2 regions of the Marinobacter sp. SS8-8 genome follow, and region 1 is predicted to be linked to the other one. Evidence: predicted binding sites of a transcription regulator. Region 1 holds the regulator's gene; the other holds the start of a gene.

Evidence for each region. Region 1 encodes FliA, which starts transcription of late flagellar genes. Its sites were predicted from a motif close to CTAAAGTTTNNNNNNNNNNNGCCGNTAA; they were not measured.
Region 2: the regulator FliA is predicted to act here: its motif matches at 6,228-6,255, upstream of flgM (flagellar biosynthesis anti-sigma factor FlgM).

The regions. Positions count from the first base shown of each region.
Region 1 is NZ_JASSVN010000023.1:34,299-45,602, reverse strand. It holds gene QPL96_RS17425 (chemotaxis response regulator protein-glutamate methylesterase) at 1-70, opposite strand, end outside; gene QPL96_RS17420 (chemotaxis protein CheA) at 113-2,224, opposite strand; gene QPL96_RS17415 (protein phosphatase CheZ) at 2,241-3,026, opposite strand; gene cheY (chemotaxis response regulator CheY) at 3,047-3,430, opposite strand; gene QPL96_RS17405 (RNA polymerase sigma factor FliA) at 3,586-4,329, opposite strand; gene QPL96_RS17400 (MinD/ParA family protein) at 4,361-5,173, opposite strand; gene flhF (flagellar biosynthesis protein FlhF) at 5,273-6,565, opposite strand; gene flhA (flagellar biosynthesis protein FlhA) at 6,626-8,800, opposite strand; gene upp (uracil phosphoribosyltransferase) at 9,019-9,657, shown strand; gene QPL96_RS17380 (uracil-xanthine permease family protein) at 9,660-10,916, shown strand; gene QPL96_RS17375 (hypothetical protein) at 10,897-11,304, shown strand, end outside.
Region 2 is NZ_JASSVN010000006.1:115,432-126,735, reverse strand. It holds gene QPL96_RS08425 (DUF938 domain-containing protein) at 1-227, shown strand, start outside; tRNA gene QPL96_RS08420 (tRNA-Ser) at 430-520, opposite strand; gene QPL96_RS08415 (isochorismatase family protein) at 763-1,293, shown strand; gene QPL96_RS08410 (cupin domain-containing protein) at 1,362-2,021, shown strand; gene QPL96_RS08405 (hypothetical protein) at 2,084-2,410, opposite strand; gene QPL96_RS08400 (LysR family transcriptional regulator) at 2,518-3,420, opposite strand; gene QPL96_RS08395 (protein-glutamate O-methyltransferase CheR) at 3,462-4,289, opposite strand; gene QPL96_RS08390 (chemotaxis protein CheV) at 4,327-5,256, opposite strand; gene flgA (flagellar basal body P-ring formation chaperone FlgA) at 5,456-6,157, shown strand; gene flgM (flagellar biosynthesis anti-sigma factor FlgM) at 6,317-6,643, shown strand; gene QPL96_RS08375 (flagella synthesis protein FlgN) at 6,651-7,121, shown strand; gene QPL96_RS08370 (pilus assembly protein PilB) at 7,153-7,911, opposite strand; gene QPL96_RS08365 (peptidylprolyl isomerase) at 8,132-8,752, shown strand; gene mnmC (bifunctional tRNA (5-methylaminomethyl-2-thiouridine)(34)-methyltransferase MnmD/FAD-dependent 5-carboxymethylaminomethyl-2-thiouridine(34) oxidoreductase MnmC) at 8,757-10,646, shown strand; gene QPL96_RS08355 (HPP family protein) at 10,719-11,304, shown strand, end outside.

The DNA.
Region 1 (11,304 bases):
TGGTCAGGATTTCCGTCAGCCGTTTTCGAAAAAACCCTGAATCGTCAACGACCAGGACAGAAACTGTCATCCACTTCTCCTACCCATTCCATTGTCACCTGCCGGTCACGGCTTAACCGTAGTGTTGCAGCAGGCTGGGAACATCAATAATCAGCGCGATTCGGCCATCACCGGTGATCGTGGCGCCGGCCATGCCCGGAGTACCCTGGAGTGCACGACCCAGTGGTTTGATCACCACCTCTTCCTGCCCGACCAACTGGTCGACCACAAAGCCTACCTGTTTGGTACCCATGGCAACGATCACGACGTGGGCATTCTCCGGCACTTCCCGGGATCCGTTGTCACGCACCAGCCAGCGTTTGATGTGGAACAGCGGGAACACTTTTTCCCGAACCACAATGCATTCCCGACCGTCGACAACGTTGGTTTTGGTGAGATCCAGATGGAAAATCTCGACCACATTCACCAGCGGCAAGGCAAAGGACTGGTCGCCGAGCATGATCATCAGGGTGGGCATGATCGCGAGCGTCAGCGGAACCTTGATGATAATCCGCGACCCCTTGCCCAGCTCAGACTCAACACTCAATTGACCATTGAGCTGACCAATCTTGGTCTTGACCACATCCATGCCGACACCACGGCCGGAGACATCGGAAATCTGATCCTTGGTCGAAAAGCCTGCGGCAAAGATCAGGTTGTAGCACTCGGTATTGGTCAGACGATCAGCTGCATCCTGGTCGTAAATGCCTTTTTCCACCGCCTTGCGCCGCAGCACCTCGGGGTTCATGCCGGCGCCGTCGTCATCAATGGACAGCAGGATATGATCGCCTTCCTGTTCCGCCGACAGCGTAACCGTGCCCTGGCGCGGCTTGCCGGCTTTTTCCCGGACATCCGGCGCCTCGATACCGTGATCGACGGAGTTACGGACCAGATGCACCAGTGGATCGGATAGCGCCTCCACCAGGTTCTTGTCGAGGTCGGTATCCTCGCCATGCATGACCAGGTTCACCTCTTTCTTGAGGCTTCTGGCAAGGTCCCGGACCACCCGCGGGAAACGGCCGAACACTTTCTTGATCGGCTGCATGCGGGTCTGCATCACAGCAGACTGAAGATCGGTCGTTACTACATCCAGGTTCGAGACCGCCTTGTGCATGTGTTCGTCTTCGCTTGCCGCACCGAGGCGCTGCAAACGGTTCCGAACCAGCACCAGTTCACCCACCATGTTCATGATGTCGTCCAGGCGCTTGGTGTCGACGCGCACGGTGGTTTCTGCGGCCGGGGCATGCTCCCTGGATGGCATGGCCGGTGCGGCGCCGCCTTTGGTGCCCGGTCTGTCAGCGGATTTCGGTTCTTCCTTCGGTTTTTCCGCCTTGGGTGGCTCGGCTTTTGGCCTCGCCTGTTTTTGCGGCGAAGCCGGCTGGCCGCTGACCGCAGGGCTTCCGCCCTTGCCGTGGAGATCGTCCAGCAGCTTCTCGAATTCATCGTCTGTGATCAGGTCATCGCTGCCGCCGGTTTCAGTCTTCGGGGACTGTTTTTCGTCTTTCCTGCCGGGAGTCCCAGCGGCAGGCGCACCCGCAAACTGACCCTTGCCATGCAGCTGGTCCAGAAGCGCCTCAAACTCATCATCGCTGATCTCGTCATCACCGGAACTCTCGTTGTTGCCGGCTCCGGCATCGGGGCTGGACAGCGATGAGGGTTCGCCGGATGGATCGTCATGCAATGCATCCAGCAACTTCTCGAATTCGTCGTCGGTGATATCGCCCCCGCCTTCTGTCGCGTCGTCTTCCGTCGTTTGTTCCTGCTGTGGGGTGGCGGCCGGGGCGGCGCTTCCGACCTCAGGCTGTGCCAGGGCGTCGAGCGCTGTGATCAATTCGTCGGGGGCGGGCGTCAGTTCTTCGTGGTTACGGACCTGCTCAAACATCGCGTTGACGTTATCGAGGGCCTCCAGAACCACATCCATCAGCTCTGAATCCACCTTGCGCTTGTGATTGCGCAGAATATCGAACACGTTCTCCGCGGAATGGCAGCAATTTACCAAAGCATCAAGCTGCAGGAAGCCTGCCCCGCCCTTGACAGTGTGGAAACCACGGAAGATGGCGTTGAGCAGATCACTGTCATCAGGATGTTGCTCAAGGTCTACCAACTGCTCTGACAGCTTTTCGAGTATTTCGCCGGCCTCTACCAGGAAGTCCTGCAAAATCTCGTCATCAGCATCAAACGCCATGCGTTACCCTCTTCATTCAGAAACCGAGACTGGACAACAGGTCATCCACATCGTCCTGTCCCGAGACTACATCTTCACGCTCATCGGCCTTGATCTGGGGCCCGACGCCCTTTTCCGCAGATTCTTCCGTTTCCTCAATCTGGTGCACGGTGCCCGTCAGTTGATCGACGTGACTGGCCATCACCACCAGGCAGAGCATCTGTTCCTCAACCTCTTTCACCAGTGTGGTGACTTTCTGGATGACCTGCCCGGTGAGATCCTGGAAATCCTGGGCCAGCAGTATTTCCGAGAGATTGTTGTACATGGTCTCCGCGTCCGCGGTCATGCCGGCAAAGAACTTGTCGATCCGGCCATACAACTGGCGAAATTCCGCCGGCTGCATTTCCCTGCGGCGCAAGCGTTGCCACTCGTCCCGCAAGGCTGCCGCCTCGTCTCTCAATGCATTGGCCACTGGCATGGTTGCCTCGACCAGGTCCATGGTCCGGTTGGCCGCCTCACCGGTCATGTGTACCACGTACTCGAGACGGTCAGAGGCATCTGTCATTTTTGACAGCACTTCCTGTTGTTCCGCGTTTCGGGGATCTATCTGAAAGTTCCGGATCGCTTCGTGCAGGCTTCGGGTCAGTCGCCCGACTTCGCGATACAGGCTTTGATCCCTGACTTCGCTGAGCTCATTGATCAGGGTCATGGCTTTGGCATATTCACCGGCATCAACGCTTTCAGCCAGTTCGGCTGCCTGACGCCGGAGCTTTTCCGTCACCTCTGGCTCAAGGCCCCGATGATTCTTTTTGCTATCGCTCATGAGAGCCATCCGATCTCTGGTTACTGGATTCTTTCAAAGATTTTTTCAATTTTTTCCTTGAGCACCGCAGCAGTAAACGGCTTGACAACATAGCCATTGACGCCTGCCTGGGCAGCGGCAACAATCTGGTCCCGCTTGGCCTCTGCGGTCACCATCAGCACCGGCAGGGTTTTCAGGTTCTCGTCAGCCCTCACGGCCTTGAGCAGATCGAAACCGGACATGCCCGGCATATTCCAGTCAGTTACCAGAAAATCATATTTCCCGCTTTTGAGCATCGGCAGCGCCGTGTTGCCGTCATCGGCTTCATCGGTATTGGTGAAACCAAGATCACGTAGCAGGTTCTTGATAATCCGTCGCATTGTGGAAAAATCATCCACAATGAGAATTTTCATGTTCTTGTCCAATGGGACCTCCAGTTAGTAACACCCGGAATTCGTTTGACCTTTCGAGTCTAGCAGGCCGCTGTTTCAACCGCTTATTGTCTGATCTTTGCTTCGGTTGTAAAGCATCGGTTACCAAAAACTACAGTCTGCCCCGCCGCGGACACACAAAACAGTGATCAGTTGCCCGTATCCTGGCGCCAGTCCGATAAACGCCCCCGAAGTCGCAAGGCCGCCTGGCTGTGAATCTGGCTGACCCGGCTTTCACTGACGCCGAGCACCGCACCGATTTCCTTGAGGTTCAGCTCGTCCTGGTAATACAGGCTCAACACCAGTTTTTCCCGCTCCGGCAGTTCCTCTATAGCCTCGGCGAGACTGCGGCGGAACGCGTCGGACGAGAGCCCTTCGAGCGGATTATCCCGTGGCTCTGTCTGTTCTATCGGCAGTTCGCCGGATTCATTGAGCTCATCGAGACTAAAAAGCCGGCCGCTGTTGGAGTCAGAGAGGTAGGTATGGTACTCGGCCAGCCCCATGCCCAGTTCTTCAGCCACTTCCAGATCCTGGGCCTCCCGGCCGAGACGATCTTCAACGGCCTTGATAGCCTGGGAAATACGACGGGCATTGCGGTGCACGGAACGGGGAACCCAGTCGCCCTTGCGGATCTCATCCACCATGGCGCCACGAATCCGGATGCCCGCGTAGGTCTCGAAGGTTGCACCCCTGGTGGCGCTGTAGCGTTGAGCCGCCTCGAGCAGGCCGATCATTCCGGCCTGCATCAGGTCATCAAGCTGCACAGAGGCTGGTAGCCGGGCCATCAGATGAAGGGCAATTTTCTTGACCAGGGGCGCGTGCTCCTCAACGAGCTGGGAAGGCTTCTGCGCGCCTGACTGGTTATAGATTCCGAGGTTTTTCGCCAATGTCATGTATCCGGTTTTTTGTTTGACTGGATCTGATTCAGACTTCGACGAGCCGCTCCACAAAGAATTCCAGGTGCCCGCGGGGAGAGGAAGGCAGCGGCCAGTTGTCAACTTTTTCCGCCAGCGCCTTGATCGCCAGGGAGGCTTTTGCCCTGGGATAGGCATCCAGCACTGCCCGCTGCCGCTGAACCGCTTTTTTCACGGCTTCATCGTAAGGCACCATACCGACATATTGTAGTGCCACATCCAGGAAGCGCTCGGTGACCCGGGTCAGTTTTTCAAACAGGTGCCGGCCTTCCTGCTCATTTCTCACCTGATTGGCAAGAATGCGGAAACGGTTGGTGCCGTAATCACGGTTCATAAGTTTGATCAGGGCATAACAGTCGGTGATGGAGGTGGGCTCGTCGCACACCACCAGGAGCAGCTCCTGGGAGGCTCTCAGAAAGCTCACCACCGATTCGGAAATGCCCGCGGCGGTGTCTACGATCAGAACATCGATCTGGTCACCGAGTTCGCTGAACGCGTTGATCAGCCCGGCATGCTCCATGGGGCTGAGCTGGGTCATTCGCTGGGTACCGGAGGACGCCGGTACAATCTTGATGCCACCGGGGCCATCGACCAGAACGTCCTTGAGATCACAGTCACCCGCCAGCACATCCTGAAGGTTCCGGTTGGCGGTAATGCCGAGCAGTACATCGATATTGGCCAGCCCGAGGTCGGCATCAAGAAGCACGACCCTCCGGCCTTTCTGGGCCAGGGCAATCCCGAGGTTAACCGACACGTTACTCTTGCCGACTCCACCTTTTCCGCCGGAAACTGCAATCACCTGTACCGGTTGCGCTTTGCTCATACTGTTTTTTGTCTCTCGCCACGTTTAGCCAGGTGCTGTCTTTTCGGACACTCTCTGCCGGTCTGCCCGGTATCACTGTCCGGTCCCAGGCGCGCTCTGTCAGGCCCCTTCTGCGACCGCCTGCTGTTTCTGGAGGATTTTAAGCCGCTCCACGGCCAGCCGCACCAGCGGAACCGCTTCTGCGTGGTGCAGGTCTTCGGGAATCTTCTGCCCGTCTGTGTAATAGGCTACCGACAGGCCGGTTTCCATCACAAAGCCGAGAGACTCGCCAAGTGTCAGGGCCTCGTCGACCTTGGTCATCACGCAGCCCGCAAGATTTGCCATCTTATAGCAATGCCAGACGGATTTCATGATGCGCGGCTGACTGGTGGCCGAAACGACCAGGTGCGTCTTTATATTGTGATGGCTGCGCGCCAGTTCCGCCAGTTGTTCCTGGTAGCCTTTGTCCGCACTGGTCAGGCCGGCAGTATCAATCAGTACCAGATGGCGGCCTGACAACTCGTCCAGGATATCATCCAGGCTGTGGCTCTCGTCGACGACCCGCACTGGAACGTTCAGAATGCGACCGAAGACAAACAACTGCTCATGCGCCGCTACCCGATAACGGTCAGTGGTGACCAGGGCCACAGAATCGGCACCATGGCTGAGCACATACCGCGCCGCGAGCTTGCCAATGGTGGTGGTTTTACCCGAGCCAGTTGGCCCCACCAGGGCAAAGACGCCGCCCTGATCCAGCCATTCCAGGCGGGAAGTCCGTACGCCGGTGCACAACATTTTAAGGGATTGCTTCCAGCCATCCTCCAGGCGCCCGGCCTTGTGGCGGCGGGAAATTGACCCCGCCAGATCGCTACCGAGACCGAACTCCTGAAGCCGCTCGGCCAGTCTCTGCTGAACCGCACTGGTTGCCGGCACCTCAGGCTCCGGCTTACGGCCCTGCATCAGGTTCTTCAGGGAACGGATCTCCGCGCGCATCTGGGCCAGCTCATCGGAATAACCTTGCCGTGGCGCTTGCACCAACGGCTCAGGCTCATCAAAGCCGGCACCCAACGATTCCTGCACCGCAGAAAACGACGTACCTGCATAGCCGGCCCCCTGGGCGGCCCGCTTTTCCCGAACCTCGCGGATTCGCTCCCGGGACCGGCCGAGCTCGTCCTCAAGACGACGCTGCTGGTCCGCCTGCATCTCTGCCAGGCGGGAGCCGTTGGTGGCCTCCTGCGCCTGGTCGCCCAGTCGCTGGCGCGCCATGTTTTCGTCATAGTCCAGCGCCGTCACAATTTCGATGCCACCGTCAACCCGGCGGTTGGAAAGGATTACGGCGTCCGGCCCCATCTGTTCGCTGACCTGCTTGAGTGCCTCTGCCATGGTCCTGGCAAAAAACCGTTTTACTTTCATAATGCCTCTTCCTCCACCGGCAACGCCGTGCCGGCGCTGTCCGCTCTGTCATCCGCGCCGTTACTGGCCAACGGACGCCACGATTGTGATCTGTTTGTTATCCGGGATTTCCTGGTACGAGAGCACATGCAGGCGCTCTACCCCGTAGCTGGCAAATTTCGCCAGCACCGGGCGCAGAGGCCCGGAGACCAGCAGAATGGCCGGCTTTCCCAGCATTTCCTGGCGCTGGACGCTCTCCTTAAGGGAGCGCTGGAGCTTTTCAACCATGTTCGGCTCCAGAACCAGGCCGATGTCTTCCTGTCCGCCGGATTGTTGACTCTGCTGAACAGACTTCAGCAATAACTGTTCCAGATCCGGGTCCAGGGTGATTACCGGTATCTCCGATTCGTTGCCGCAAATGCTCTGGACGATCATCCTGCGCAGGGACTGGCGGGCGGCCGTGGTCAGCAGCTTCGGATCCTGGTTCTTGGGGTGCACGTTCACGATGGCCTCGGCGATAGACCGCATATCCCGAACCGGAACCTCCTCCTTCAGGAGGTTCTGCAGCACTTTCAGCAACAAGCTGATGGAAACAGTCGTGGGTACCAGCTCTTCGGCGAGCTTGGGCGAAATCTTTTCCAACTGGTCCAGCCACTTCTGGACTTCTTCGTGCCCCAGCAATTCGTGGGCATGCTTCTGTAGCACCTGATTCAGGTGGGTAGCCACGACCGTGCTGGCGTCCACAACCGTATAGCCGAGGGTCTGGGCCTGATCCTTCTTGTCCGGCTCGATCCAGCTGGCATCCAGGCCAAACGCCGGATCCTTGCCTTCAATCCCTTCCACTTTTCCGAATACCTGCCCGGGATCAATGGCAAGCTCCCGGTCCGGGTGAATTTCCGCCTCGGCAATGGTCACACCCATCAGCGTGATGCGGTAGACGTTGGGCATCAGATCGAGATTGTCGCGAATGTGAACCGAGGGCATCAGAAAGCCCAGATCCTGGGACAGCTTTTTACGCACACCCTTGATGCGGCTGAGCAGTTGGCCACCCTGGGACTTGTCCACCAGCGGAATAAGCCGATACCCCACCTCCAGGCCCACGATGTCCACAGTGGCCACATCGTCCCAGCCCAGCTCTTTGGTTTCACCCGGCGCCGGCAGTTGACGGCCCTGGTCGGAACCGGCGTCACCGCCCGGCGGAAGATCGCGGCCAGCCGGACGAGGCGCACCCCCGGCCCGCCCCGGATATACGCCTTCGTCTTCTACCGTCTGGCGCTGATGTTTCCAGATATACCAGGCGGCACCCGCGGCCAGGGCACCCAGGCCCAGGAAGGCTACGTGGGGCATGCCCGGAATCAGGCCAAGGATGATCAGGATGGCGGCGGCAATTGACAGTGCCTTGGGCGCACTGAACATCTGCTGAAGGATCTGCCCACCCATATCCTGGCTGGAAGTAACCCGGGTAACCATGATGGCGGCAGAGGTAGACAGCAGCAGCGACGGGATCTGCGCCACTAGGCCGTCACCGATGGTCAGCAGCGCATACCGCTCCATGGCCAGGCCAAAATCCAGGCCGTGCTGGAGCATGCCAATGGCGACCCCGCCAATTATGTTAATCGCAAGAATCAGCAGGCCGGCAATGGCGTCGCCTTTCACAAACTTGGAGGCACCGTCCATGGAACCATAGAAATCAGCCTCCTGGGCGATCTCCGCCCGGCGATGCTTGGCCTCCTCCTGATTGATCAGACCGGCGTTCAGGTCAGCATCAATCGCCATCTGTTTGCCAGGCATGGCATCCAGCGTAAAGCGGGCGCTCACCTCGGACACCCGTCCGGCGCCCTTGGTCACCACCAGGAAGTTGATGATCATCAGGATCGCAAACACCACCAGACCAACGGCATAGTTACCGCCAATCAATACCGCGCCAAAGGATTCAATAACCTTACCGGCGGCATCCCCCCCCTCGTGGCCGTTCAACAGCACGATCCGGGTAGACGCCACGTTCAAGGCCAGGCGCAACAGAGTCGCCACAAGCAGCACGGTCGGGAAAGACGCAAACTCCATGGGCCGGAGGGCGTAGACACACACCAGCAGGATGACGATCGACAGGGTGATATTAAAGGTAAAGAACACGTCCAGCAGGAAGGCGGGCATGGGTAGAATCATCATGCCCAGCAACCCCATCAACATGACGGGCACGCCCAGATTGCCCCGCGTCAGGGTTTTGACGTTATTAAGGACCAAAGCTCTGTCCATACCGGAAACTTCTCCGTTTAACTGCGCCTGCAAGCGGTATAAGGTCGGGATTCTGACGCCGGGGCGTCGTTCGTGAGGGTTACCGCAAGATCCGTACCACGGCCGGGGGAATTTCACGCTAAGCATTGCTCCGCCGCCTGACTCGCCTAGCCAGATACGGTATCCTTGCGCCATTTAATTGAGACACCGAAACCACAATCAGACACACAGGTGACCCCATGCCAATCCACGAGGTAAAACACCCGCTTATCCGCCACAAGCTCGGCCTGATGCGCCGCGCGGATATCAGCACCAAGAATTTTCGTGAGCTGGCACAGGAAGTCGGTGCCCTGCTGACCTATGAAGCCACCAAGGATTTCAACCTCCAGGAAAAGACCATCAATGGCTGGGCCGGCCCGGTGACGGTGGAACAGATCCATGGCAAGAAAATCACCATTGTTCCGATTCTTCGTGCGGGCCTTGGCATGCTCGACGGTGTACTCAGCCTGATCCCGGTCGCCCGGGTAAGCGTTGTCGGCCAGATCCGAGACGAGGAAACCCTGGAAGCCAGCACCTATCTGGAAAAACTGGTTGGTGAGCTCGACCAGCGCATGGCACTGATTGTCGACCCGATGCTGGCGACCGGCGGCTCCATGATTTCCACCATCGACCTGCTCAAGAAGGCGGGCAGCACCGAGATTCGGGCCCTGGTTCTGGTCGCCGCTCCAGAGGGTATTGAAAAGGTCCTGGAGAAACACCCGGATGTGTCTGTCTACACGGCCTCAGTTGACGAACGCCTGAACGAGAAAGGCTATATCCTTCCGGGTCTCGGCGATGCCGGCGACAAGATCTTCGGCACCAAGCAGAAGGACGCTTGAGCATGCAGGGCCCTATCAACGATCCGGTCTGGAAACAGGTGATCGCGGGTTCCCAGATGCTGTTGGTGGCCTTCGGCGCCCTGGTTCTCATGCCACTGATTACCGGGCTGGACCCCAACGTTGCCCTGTTCACCGCCGGTCTGGGCACCCTGATTTTCCACCTGGTCACCGGCGGCCAGATTCCCATCTTCCTGGCCTCCTCCTTCGCCTTTATCGCGCCGGTTATTGCCTCCAAGGGCCGGTTTGGCATGGAACAAACCCTCGGCGGGCTGATGGCTGCGGGCATCCTCTACATTATCCTGAGCGGGCTGGTTCGCCTCAGGGGCACCGGCTTTGTACGCCGTCTTTTGCCTCCGGTCGTTATCGGCCCTGTGATCATGACCATCGGTCTCGGCCTGGCGCCGGTTGCCGTTCACATGGCCTCCGGGCGCACCGGTGATGGCGCTACCCAGCTGATTCCGCACGACACCGCCATCTGGATCGCCATGATTTCCCTGGCGGTGACCATTATCATGTCGGTGTGGGCCCGGGGCATCTTCCGGCTGATTCCGATCATGTTCGGGGTCATTACCGGTTATATCCTCTCCGCCTTCGCCGGCATCGTCGATACCACACCGATTCAGGAAGCGGCCTGGTTTGCCGTCCCCAACTTTGTTGCGCCGGCGTTCAGTTGGGGTGCTGTTCTGTTCATGATTCCGGTTGCCATCGCCCCGGCCATCGAACACATCGGCGACGTACTGGCCATCGGCAACGTCACCCGCAAGAACTACCTGGAAACACCCGGCCTGCACCGCACCCTGCTGGGTGACGGCCTGGCCACCAGCGCCGCTTCCCTGCTCGGCGGCCCGCCCAACACGACCTACTCGGAAGTCACCGGCGCGGTCATGCTGACCAGGAACTTCAACCCGAAGGTGATGTGGTGGGCCGCCTGCATTGCCATCGCCCTGGCCTTCATGGGCAAGTTCGGCGCAGCCCTGCAGAGTATTCCGGTGCCGGTCATGGGTGGTATCCTGTGCCTGCTGTTCGGTTCCATCGCGGTGGTTGGCCTTAACACACTGATCCGCCATCAGGTGGACCTGTCACAGTCCCGCAACCTGGTTATCGTGGGTGTCACCCTGGTGTTCGGTATTGGCGGCATGGTTCTGGGGAATCTGGAAGGCATTGCGCTGAGCGCGGTGGCTGCCACCACCCTGAACCTGGTGCTGCCCGGCAGCCACGAGGCCTGGGGAAGAGCCATTTATGAGCAGAAGACCGACTGACAGCTCCGGCATCAGCTTCACTGCCCTGTATACCGGTGCCGTCTGGCACCGGCACGGGCTCTCTGACGACACCCTCGCCACCAGGAAGGGCCGCTGGCTGTACCGACTGATGACCCCGTTCGAGGCCGCCATTGGCGGCAACATCCGGACATTCCTGCTCCAGCGCCACCTGATCCTGGATCATCTGATTGACCAGGTGATCCAGGATCAGGGCATTACCCAGGTTCTGGAAATCGCCTGTGGCGCCGAGGGGAGCCGATGGTTCGGGTTATCGAGACTAGCTGCTGAGTTTGACGGCGGGTTTGTTCACCTAGCCTGCCAGATTTTGGGGGTGGCGGGTGTACGGGAAGACTTTCCAAAACCCGCTCCTTGCGGCACATCCCTGTGG
Region 2 (11,304 bases), on a different contig from region 1:
CGAAAGGGGGAATCTTCTGTCTGTATGGGCCGTTCAGCTATGGCGGTCGGCACACCAGTGAGAGCAATGCGCGGTTTGATCTATCGTTGAGAACGCAGGCGCCGCATATGGGGATACGGGATATGGAGGATCTGAAGGTGCTTGCTGAGGAAACCGGCTTTGTGCTCGAGGAGGATTTCGGGATGCCGGCTAATAATCGGTTGTTGGTATGGAGGAGGACGGAATGAGAAACCAGCGCCCCTTCGATTGCCGGAACCTGGAGAGGGAGGGATTATTCGGGCCTTTGGCCCTCACCCCTTCGGGGCCGTCGTCGCTTTGCTCCGACGTTCCTCAGCCTGCTTTGCAGACTTCGGTCGAACCCACGAGGGTTCTTTCTACCCTCCCTCTCCGCCAATAAAAAACCCCAGCATTTCTGCTGGGGTTTTGTATTGGCGGAGAGGGAGGGATTCGAACCCTCGATACGCTATTAACGTATACACACTTTCCAGGCGTGCGCCTTCAGCCACTCGGCCACCTCTCCAATAAACCGTTTCAAATCAGCGATGTCGTCACTGATTTGAGGGCGCAAACTTTAATGGTTTTACAGGCAATTGGCAACTCCCTTTGGAAAAATCGCCAAAAAATTTCAGGAATCGCCGACATTTCTGTTTACCGGTTGGACAGATTCAGGACTATGGTTAATGATGCCGGCAATAATGGACCAGCGGGCCATGGCGGGTACCTTTGGTCACCAGATGCGATATAGAGACGAGGAGAATAACAATGCTGATGAAAGCCGAGCAATCGACATTACTGCTGATCGACGTACAGGAAAAGCTCATGCCAGCCATAAGCCACGGTGAAGAGGTGGCTGACCGGTGTATTACGCTTGCAACCATAGCTGGCCTGATGGAAGTGCCGGTACTGGCCACCGAACAGCTTCCTGACAAGCTGGGCCATAATGTTGAGGCGATTCGGGAGCTTTGTCATCTGACTCTGGCGAAACACCATTTTGACGCCTGTCCCGACGGGCTCGTCGATCACCTTCCCGAAGGCCGGCAACACATCGTAATGGGCGGTTGCGAGACCCATGTCTGCATGATGCAGACCGCCCTCAGTCTTGTCGACGCCGGCTACAAGGTCTGGGTGGTGGCTGATGCCACGGGCTCGCGGAACGAGTTTGACCGTGACGTAGCCCTGGATCGCCTGTGCGAGAGCGGAGCACGGGTCGTGACCCTTGAAATGGTGGCATTCGAGTGGATGCGCCATTGCAAACACCCGCAATTCAGGAACATCCAGGCGCTGATCAAGTGAATGCACCCAGCACAGCGATGCCGACGTAAACCGGGCCCCGAAACCCCACTCAGTGCTTGAGGTTAGCGATGCTCAACATGGATTTTACCCGTAAGATCGTGATCCGGACTGCCGAGCAGGAATGGATTCCCAGCCCTGCCGGCGGTGTACTCAGAAAACCCCTGGCCAGAGAAGAAGCGGAGCGCGGGCACGCAACCAGCGTTGTTCGTTATGAGCCCGGAGCCTCATTCAAGCGGCACGAGCACCCACTCGGCGAGGAAATTCTGGTTCTCGACGGCGTGTTTTCCGATGAAACCGGCGACTATCCGGCAGGAACTTACATGCGCAACCCGCCAGGAAGTGGCCACGCCCCGTTCAGCAAGGAAGGCTGCACCCTGCTGGTGAAACTGCATCAGTTCAATGAGCGGGATCAGTCAACGGTGCGTATCGACACCACCAATACGCCCTGGCTCCCTGGCATTGGGGGCTTGCAGGTTATGCCCCTGCATGAGTTCGAGCATGAGCATGTTGCCCTGGTGAAATGGCCAGCAAATGAAGTCTTCCAGCCGCACAGACACTTCGGAGGCGAAGAGATTTTCGTACTGTCCGGGGAATTCCGCGACGAACATGGCCGCTACCCTGAGGGCACCTGGATTCGAAGCTCCCACCTGAGCCGGCACCACCCGTTCGTAGACAGAGAGACGATCATCTGGGTCAAAACAGGCCACCTACCGGTTAAAGCCCGATAAAAAGGGCCCCGAAGGACCCCAGGAATGGTTAGAGATCGCTGTGTGTTGCCAGCTGTGACTGCTTAACGGTCGGTCGCGACTTCGTGTGCGGGTCTGAAGACTGTTTCCTCTCCGGCCGGCACCGCGAACACGTGGTACGCCTCCGGACCAAACGGATCCAGTGCCGTATCAACATACTCAAAGCTGTCTGGCACAGGCTCTCCCGAGAAAGCGACGCGGAACTGCCGCTCCAGGGTGGGAGTGGTGACGTTCAAGGGCTGCTCCACCCAGAGGTAGACGGCCTTGTGGGGCACGATATATTCGCTGCGCACCACCCTGTAACCCTCTTTGAGCGTGAGCGTGGTAGGCTCCTTGCCCGGTTCCAGACGGAATTTGTGGATCGTCTTCATAGCTACTGCTCCTCTTCGGGTTGCTGCCTTTCATAAATCCATAATGGCCGGGAACACAGATCGATAAAATAAAATTTCCTGAGGTTTTTACATCGTTTTTTTCGAAGTTACTTCGGACTCTGAAAGTCGGGACGGGCCTCGCAGATAGCCCTGACGCCCTCATGGGCAATTTTTCGGCCACGGGTAATTGCAAAAAGCTCATCCACGACGCCGTTGATTGAGGCGATTTCCTCAACCTCATACTGTCGGCAGACCTCCTCCCGAATGACTGTCGGGGCCACAAACACGCCATAGCCCTGGCTTCCGAATACTTTGATCAATGCGCTGTCGTCTATCCGCGCAACAAGCTTCATCCGCACGCCATTGAGGGAAAACCAGTTCATAAGACGCTCAAAGTACGGTGCATCCGTAGCGTTGGCCAGCAGCGACTGACCATTGAGGGATTCCGGGAATCCGTCTTTCAGCCGGCCTGCCAATGCCGGCGCCGCAAACAGGCTCATGCTTGAGCCTGCCAACGGATGGACAGTAAGAGTGCCGTCCTCCTGAAGCTTTGGCATACAGTCTGTAAGGACCAGATCAAGCTCTTTGCGCTTGAGACTAAGGACCAGGTCTCCAGTGCGGCCCGTCTGGCACTCCAACTGGATTGACCGCTCAACCGCCATCGCCGGTTGCAGGAGATAATAGCCTATCAACTTGTGAATGGATGCGGAAATGCCGGCACGGAGCGGAAGGGGGCGCCCGGAAGGATCAAGCCGCAGGGTTTCAGTGAGCTCGCCGGTAAGCGCAAAAATGTCATCGGCATAACCAAGGATGAATCGCCCCAGATCAGTCAGGATCAGTTGTCGCCGTTCCCGTGAAAACAAACGACCACCGACTGAGGCCTCGAACGTCGCAAGCTGACCGCTAAGAGTCTGTGGCGCCAGTTCCAGAGCTTCGCTGGCCCGGGCAATGGAGCCTTCTCGACTGATCACCCAGAAATAATAGAGATGCCTTAGATTCAGCTGTTCCATTACGACGCCACAATCAGTACCCGGACATTCATGGGCATGGGTTATTTTTTCCTGTAGATAATACCGGGATGGCACTGGACCATCTCGTAAAGGTGAGGCAAACCATTAAGAGATTCAGAGGCACCAAGTACCAGATACCCCTCCGGATTAAGAGTGGCATGAATCCTGGTCAGGATGTCTTTCTTCGATTCCGCCGAGAAATAAATCAGAACGTTACGACACATCACAATATCGAATTTGCCAAGTATGTATCGCTCCAGCAAGTTCAGTTCCTTGAACTCCACCATGGTCTTGATCTGTGGCTTGATTTGCCAGCCACCGTTCAGGGACGGCGTAAAGAACTGTTTCTGTCGCTCCGGTGATAACCCGCGACCAATGGCGATCATCTCGTACTCGCCCTTACGGGCAACCTCAAGCACGCTTTTGGAAATATCAGTTGCGGTGATTCTCACATCACGCAACTTGCCTGGCCGGAGCCTTCGGAACTCCTCCACGATCATGGCAATCGAATAAGGTTCCTGCCCGGTTGAACAAGCGGCAGACCAGATTCGAAGTGGCTGGCTGGAATTGCGCTCTGCAAATTCGGGAAGCAGTTTCTCCCGAAGGATCCGGAACGGATGGTCGTCGCGGAACCACAGGGTTTCATTGGTGGTCATGGCGTCAATAACCACTTCACGCAAGCCACCCCGGCCGGGCCGCCTGAGGCGATCAAGGAGCTCACCGAGCGAGTTCAGGCTGTTCTCCTCGAGAATCCGGCGTAACCGGCTTTTCACCAGGTACTGCTTGTTCTCTCCCAGCAAAATCCCACAGGCATCCTGCAGGAACGACTTGAAGGCTTCATATTCCTGTGGCGTTATATCCGCTTTCATTGAATCTCTGTTCTGAGTGAATCTCTGAGCAGCTTCATCAACCCTGGTCGATGATTTCCATTACCCGCTCGGCGAGTTCGTCCGGACTGAACTTTGCCATGAAGTCGTCGGCACCGACCTTCCTGACCATGGCCTGATTAAAGACCCCACTGAGAGAGGTGTGAAGCATGATAAACATATCAGCAAGGGCCGGATCCCCCTTGAGCTTCGTCACCAGCGTGTAGCCGTCCATCTCCGGCATTTCAACATCGGAAATGATCAGGGAGAAATGATCCTTTGCCCGCGAACCGTCGGCAGTGACTTCCTTCAGGTACTGATAAGCCTGCTTGCCGTCATTCCTGGTGACGACTTCCATTCCGATAGCCGTCAGGCAACGCTCTATCTGGCGACGGGCCACGGACGAATCATCCACCACCAGGATGGGCAGGTGGCCGGGCACCCGATCAGCACTCTTGCTCACCACGGCTTCGGTGACATCCTCACCGAACGGAGAAACTTCTGCAAGAATCTTTTCTACATCAATGATTTCTACCAGCTTGTCATCGATTTTGGTAACAGCGGTAAGATAGACATCCCTTCCAGCACCCTTGGGCGGCGGCAGGATATCCTCCCAGTTCATGTTCATGATCCGGTCAACACCCGTAACCAGGAAGCCCTGGGTTTTACGGTTGTACTCGGTAATGATGACAAAACTGGTTGCCAACTCTTGCTGGGGAATTCCGGGCAATCCAATGGACATGCTCAGATCAATAATCGGAATGGTTTCGCTCCGGATATGGGCGACCCCCCTGACGACGTTCCGGCTATTGGGAATGGATGACAGCTTGGGACATTGCAAAATCTCCTTCACCTTGAAAACGTTAATTCCGTATATCTGACGCCCTCTCAAACGGAAAAGAAGGAGCTCAAGGCGATTCTGCCCTACCAGCTGTGTGCGCTGGTTTACGCTGTCCAACACCCCTGCCATTTTGTTTCTCCTGGCTGGCCGGCTTTACGCCGGCATATATCTTGCTAGCTACTTAATAGACGCTGAATAATCGCCTGATCGACAGAAAACCGTCATCTCAGCAGCGGGTCAGCCAACTTAACGGCCACTTTCCCAGAACCCTTAGCATTGTTCGGGTTTTTCTGCCCTGACATTGACAGCATAGGACAAACTCATACATATGCGCACCACCAATTTTGCCCTACTCCTGCTAATGTCCAGCCTGAGCGGCCCGTTGCTGGCTCAAACCACTGCCGAACAGATCCGGCAGGCCGCCCTGACGTTTCTGGGCGACTTTGCCAACAAACAGACCAGTATGGGCTATACGGTTTCCTTTGAGCCCGAGTCCATCGATAACCGCCTCGCCCTCGCCGAATGCGGACGCCCCCTGAGCGTCGAGTTCAGCGGCGACCCCTGGAAGAGTACAAGCCCGTCCCTGCTGATAGCCTGTGACGGAAACCGCCCCTGGCGAATGTTCGTTACGGCCTCCGTCTCAATCCATGGGTCCGCCCTGATTGCAACCCGCCCCCTGACTCGCGGTGAGCGGATTACCCCAGATCTCGTGACGCACCAGTCCGTGGAGATCAATGCCTCAAGACGCGGAACGATAACCGAAACCGGACAAGCGGTAGGAATGGAGGTTCGGCGATCCATAAATGCCGGTTCTTTGATCACGCCGGATATGCTCTCTGCCCCGGATGCGATAGAGCGTGGGGATCATGTTATCATCACGGCCAGAACCGGCGGATTTTCGGTGCGTTCCCGCGGTAAGGCTCTGGCCAGCGCAGGCATAGGAGAGCAGGTTCTGGTCGAGAATCTGAGTTCCTCACGTACGGTAAAGGCAAACGTTGTCGCCCCCGGCCGTGTTGAGATTCCGATGTAGCCGCGCCTCGGCAGCACTTTGCCGGACCCGGCAAGATTCTGCCGGGCCCGGTGACAGTAGCAAAAAGTTTCTAAAGGTTTCTGCGGTTCCGCCGTTAAGAAGACATAAACTCGAGTAAGCGTCGCAAATGGTTGGCGCATCAGGCAAGCAGGTATCGATATGTCAGTTGACTTCAATGGAATTGGCCCCGGCCAGGTCAACACTCAGAGAACCACGGTCGACAAGGGCGCTGGTGCTCAGAGCAGCCAGCCGGCGACCAACGAGCAGGCAAAAACCCAGACCCTGGGAGCCCGGGGTGAAAACGTAAGCCTGAGCAGTCAGGCCAGGAATCTCAAACAACTGGAACAGAAGCTGGGTGATTATCCTGAGATGGATGATGACCGTATTGAGCAGATCCGTTCCGCTCTCGAAAACGGAACCTACAAAATTGACGCCGAAAAACTGGCCCAGAAAATGCTGGAGATGGATAAAAGCATTTTTGGGTGAGTAAATCATGGCAGCAATCGATGATCTGAAGACACTTCTATCCCAGGATGTCAGCCAACTGGACGCACTCGCTGACATCCTCGGCAGGGAAAAAAACTGCCTTGCCACATCCGATCTCCAGGCTCTGAACGAATTGACCAGAGAGAAAAACGATCTTCTCGGGGCCATTCGTGAGCGGGCAAAGCAGAAAATCCGGACACTGGTTCAGATGGGCTATCGCCCCGAGAGCGGAGAACCCTCCCGTTTTATTCTCAGTGCGGGCCTTTCTGAGCTCTATCAGCTCTGGCAGGAAGCGGACCAGAAACTGCGAGCCTGCCAGACCCTGAACCAGAACAACGGCCGGGTGATCACCCATCTGCAAAAACGCCTGACACGGCTGACCGACATTTTCCGGGGCGCCAACGGCCAGCAGACACTCTACGGAGCACGTGGTGAGCAAACGGCAGTCTCAAGCCGGACAGTGCTCGCAAGCGCCTGAAAACCGCGCTGGTCGTGACTTCTAACCGTTGCTATCGGGTGTAAATGGTCATCCGGGAATCCGGGTGGAACCGGATATCCTGGATGGTTACATTGCCCATTGATGCGCCCTGGCCTCCGGTAACACGGATATTATCCAAGCGGATTTCTTCAATGCGCTCCGGAAAAGCCAGCATCAGCGCCCCGTCTTCCCGAACCGCATAGCGGGGCTCGCCCTCCCGGTAGTGAACGCCGGAAATGGTAAGGTCAGAATCCAGGAAATTCAGAACCGGCACGAAGATATTTGCCGTTAGTTTTATCCCTTCAATAACGTTCGCCGCCGGGCTTCCTCCTTCTTCATCGCGATCAACACCGGCCGGATTCTCCGCCATCGCCCCGATCCGTCCGATCCGCCCCAACAAGGTAGGATCACCCTGCCCCGATACCGCCGCCAGTTCGGTTTCGGTCAGCGGCGCAAGACTCCCTCTCTCATAGAGTTCACCAGCCTCCAACGCCGACTGGGTAGCAGCACCTGCAGTGTTGCTGGCCGCAAACGTCACCAGTGGCTGGAACGGAAGCGTAACCATGGTCACCAGGGCCGCCGCGTTACGATAGCGGGACTGGTGCTTGAGAACCCGGTAAAGTTCCTTTTCCGTGATCCGACCGGTCTGAATAAGCACTTCACCGAGGCGTTGACCGGTTTCGCGCTGAATTCTCAGGCCTTCATCCAACTGGCCTTCAGACAGATACCCGCGATTGACAAGCAATCGCCCAAGGCGTGACTTTTCTTCAAATCCCTGGCGGATTCTCACCCAGTTTCTCCTTATTCATCAGTGAAAACCGTACAACCCTGCCCGGTGAATGTGGTGCAGTCATTCCTGCATCTGAAAAGGTTAGCTGATCACAATCCAATGTGCGTGGATACAGTCCCCGTTTTACAATCACGTTCTGCTAAGATCACACACTGGAAAACAGAATTCATTGAATTGTCGCAGGAAAAGCCCCTGCGAATAACACACAGAGCGGCCGAAAATGACAAATCAGGTAAAACCCTTGAAAAGTGTGACTCACGTACTGTTGATGCTTCTCTCTTTGCTTTTGCCTGCGGGCACTACGCTGGCCCAGAGCAGTAGCCAATCAGCCGATGAACCGCTTCCAAAAGTCCGGATGGTGACCAGCGAAGGTGCCCTTGAACTGCAGCTCCGTCCGGACGTTGCCCCGGCAACCGTTGCCAATTTTCTGGAGTACGCACGGGCCGGATTCTTCGACGGCACCATCTTTCATCGGGTCATTCCCGGCTTCATGATCCAGGGTGGCGGGTTTACCGAAGACCTCTCCCGTAAACCGACCCGCGAGCCCATCAGGAACGAAGCCAGATCCACACTTCCCAACCTCCGTGGAACCATTGCCATGGCCCGAACCAGCTCTCCGGATTCGGCCACGTCACAGTTCTTCATCAACCTGTCAGACAACGATTTCCTCAATGCCGGCGTCCGTGGCCCTGGCTATGCCGTCTTCGGCAAGGTCACCGAGGGCATGGGCGCTGTTGATGCTATCGCCCGCAAGCAGACAACCCGGAAGCGGGGCATGGCCGATGTTCCGGTTGAAACAGTGATCATTGAGAAGGTAACCGTGCTGGATACTGCCGACTGACACCATGAGCCCATCAATGCTGCCTCCCGGAATCGAGCCCGCAGAACTGGTCTGGCGAGAGGGTGTGCCTGAATCTGCCAGGTTTGGTGATGTCTACTTCGACCGTAATAACGGGCTGGAGGAAACGCGCCATGTGTTTCTTTGGCACAACAATGTGCCGGAGCGGTTTGCCAGTGTTGCCCAGGGCGGCCACTTTGTTATCGCAGAGAACGGGTTCGGGACCGGCCTGAATTTTCTGGCAGCGTGGCAGGCCTGGCAGAATCACGGCCCGGCGCATCAGGCAACCCTCCACTTTGTATCAGTCGAACGATTCCCCCTGATCCGGGAGGATCTCATCCGCGCGCTGGCACTGTGGCCGGAGTTGCAGCCCCTGGCTCGGGAGCTCATTCATAAATACCCGCCACTGGTGCGGGGCGTCCACCGCCTGATACTGGCAGAGGGGCGGGTCCGTCTCACCCTCTATTTCGGCGATATCGCCGATGCCTGGCAATCTCTGGATTTTCTTGCCGACGCCTGGTTCATGGACGGCTTTGCTCCCGCACGCAATCCATCCATGTGGCTGGACGAAACGATTGACCAGGTCCGCGCCCACAGCAAGCCCGGCACCACCCTGGCAACCTTTACCGCCGTTGGCAGGGTGCGGCGCGCCCTGGCGGCGGCCGGATTCGACGTGCAGAAGACGCCCGGCTTTGGTCGTAAGCGGGATATGCTCCGGGGCGTGTTACCGGCAGACGGGCAAACGGCGGCGCACAGGCCAGGTTCCATTGCAATCATCGGAGCGGGTATTGCGGGGTGCACCCTGGCTAGAAACCTGGCCGGACGGGGGTTCCCGGTTACCCTGATTGATTCTGCCAACGGGCCCGGCACCGAGGCCTCGGGCAATGTTCAGGGCGCCATGTACGTGAAGCTTGGCGTCGAATTCAATGATCAGACCGAACTGGCGTTACAGGCGCTGACCTATGCCCAGCGCTTCTACGAAACCTGGCGCGGAGAATACTGGCACCCGACTGGCCTGCTCCAGATCGCCCAAACCGCCCGGGAAGCAGACCGGCAGCACCGGTTCCTGCAGCGCAACCTATACCCACGGGAGGTTCTGTATCCGGTGAACAGGGAGCAGGCCCGCGAGCTTTCCGGTGTACCCACGGAATCTGGAGGCCTCTGGTTCCCCGGCAATGGCTGGCTCGAGCCAAAGAGGCTGTGCCAGGCGCTGGCTGACCATCCGACGATAACCCATGCCTGGGGTGTGCATGTGAACCGGTTGCGGCCCTGCGATGGGAAATGGCAGCTATCGGGGGCGCACGGAGCAACCATCGTTGCCGACCGCGTGGTGATCTGTGCAGGACACCACAGTGCCGGACTTATTCCGGTCAAGGGGAAATTCCGGCTTAAAAGCATCCGGGGCCAGGTAACGCACCTGCCGAAGACTGGCCTCCGAAATCCGCGGGTGGTCATTTGTGGCAACCGATACATGAACCCTGCCTTGGGGCAAATCGCCGTAACCGGAGCCACCTTTGACCTGCATAATGCAAACCCTTTAACCACCAGCGAGAGCCATCAGGAAAATATTCGTGAGCTCACGGCGATGTTGCCAGCCATTCTGAAGCGAAAAGATGCCGAAAAACTGGACGTCTCCAACCTGGATGGCCGGGTCGCCTTTCGCTGCACAACCCACGATTATCAGCCCGTGGCCGGCCCGGTTTTTAATGGACAGGACAATGAACTAGAGGGCCTGTTTTTGTTGACAGGCCTTGGCAGCAAAGGTTTAACCTACGCCCCTGTGCTGGCCGAATACCTGGCCGACCGACTGACCGAACAGCCCGCGTGTCTGCCGGCGAAGCTCGCGCGGCGCCTGGAAACCCGACGCCTGTACCAGACGGCTATGGCAATTTCGTAATAAACCTGGCCTGAAGATATCGGGCTGACTGCCGATAACCGGTTATGGCAAGGCGTTGTCAGGGAGAACCACATGTCCATTTTTGTCAGCGAACCCGGCCGGCCGGTCGGAACCCGTCTACCGGAAGCATTCCGGGCCCGGCGCGTGGATGATGTCACCGAGCTGACAGAAACCAGGGCCATTAATCCAGGCCGAAGTGAGGCAACGGATTCGGAGTTACAGCGCGCCGCCAATGCAGGCCGGCACCGGGCCCTTGAGGAATATGGCGCTGCCGCCGGAGAACAGCGGGAAGAGCGCCCTTACCTTCCGGTCTCGAGGATTTCTTCTCCAACGCTCTATTCGGTGCCCGCTACTGCAACCGTTTCCGAGGCGTTATCGGTGATGGATGAGCACCAGGTCAACCACCTGGTGATTACGTCGGGAGACAACGTTGCCGGCCTTGTGGATCTTCGCTGGCTGCTTGGCTGGCTCTACGAGCGGGAAGCCAGCGCCATGAGCGAGAGCCTGGTGCATATCGAACTTCCTGCGTTCCTCACCGCGTCACCGGAGACCGACGCCCATCAGCTTGCGAGACTGATGCTCGCCCACCAACTGAATGCAGCCCTGGTCGTCAACGCCAAGGGCGCAGCCGCCGGTATCGTCACCAGCACCGACTACC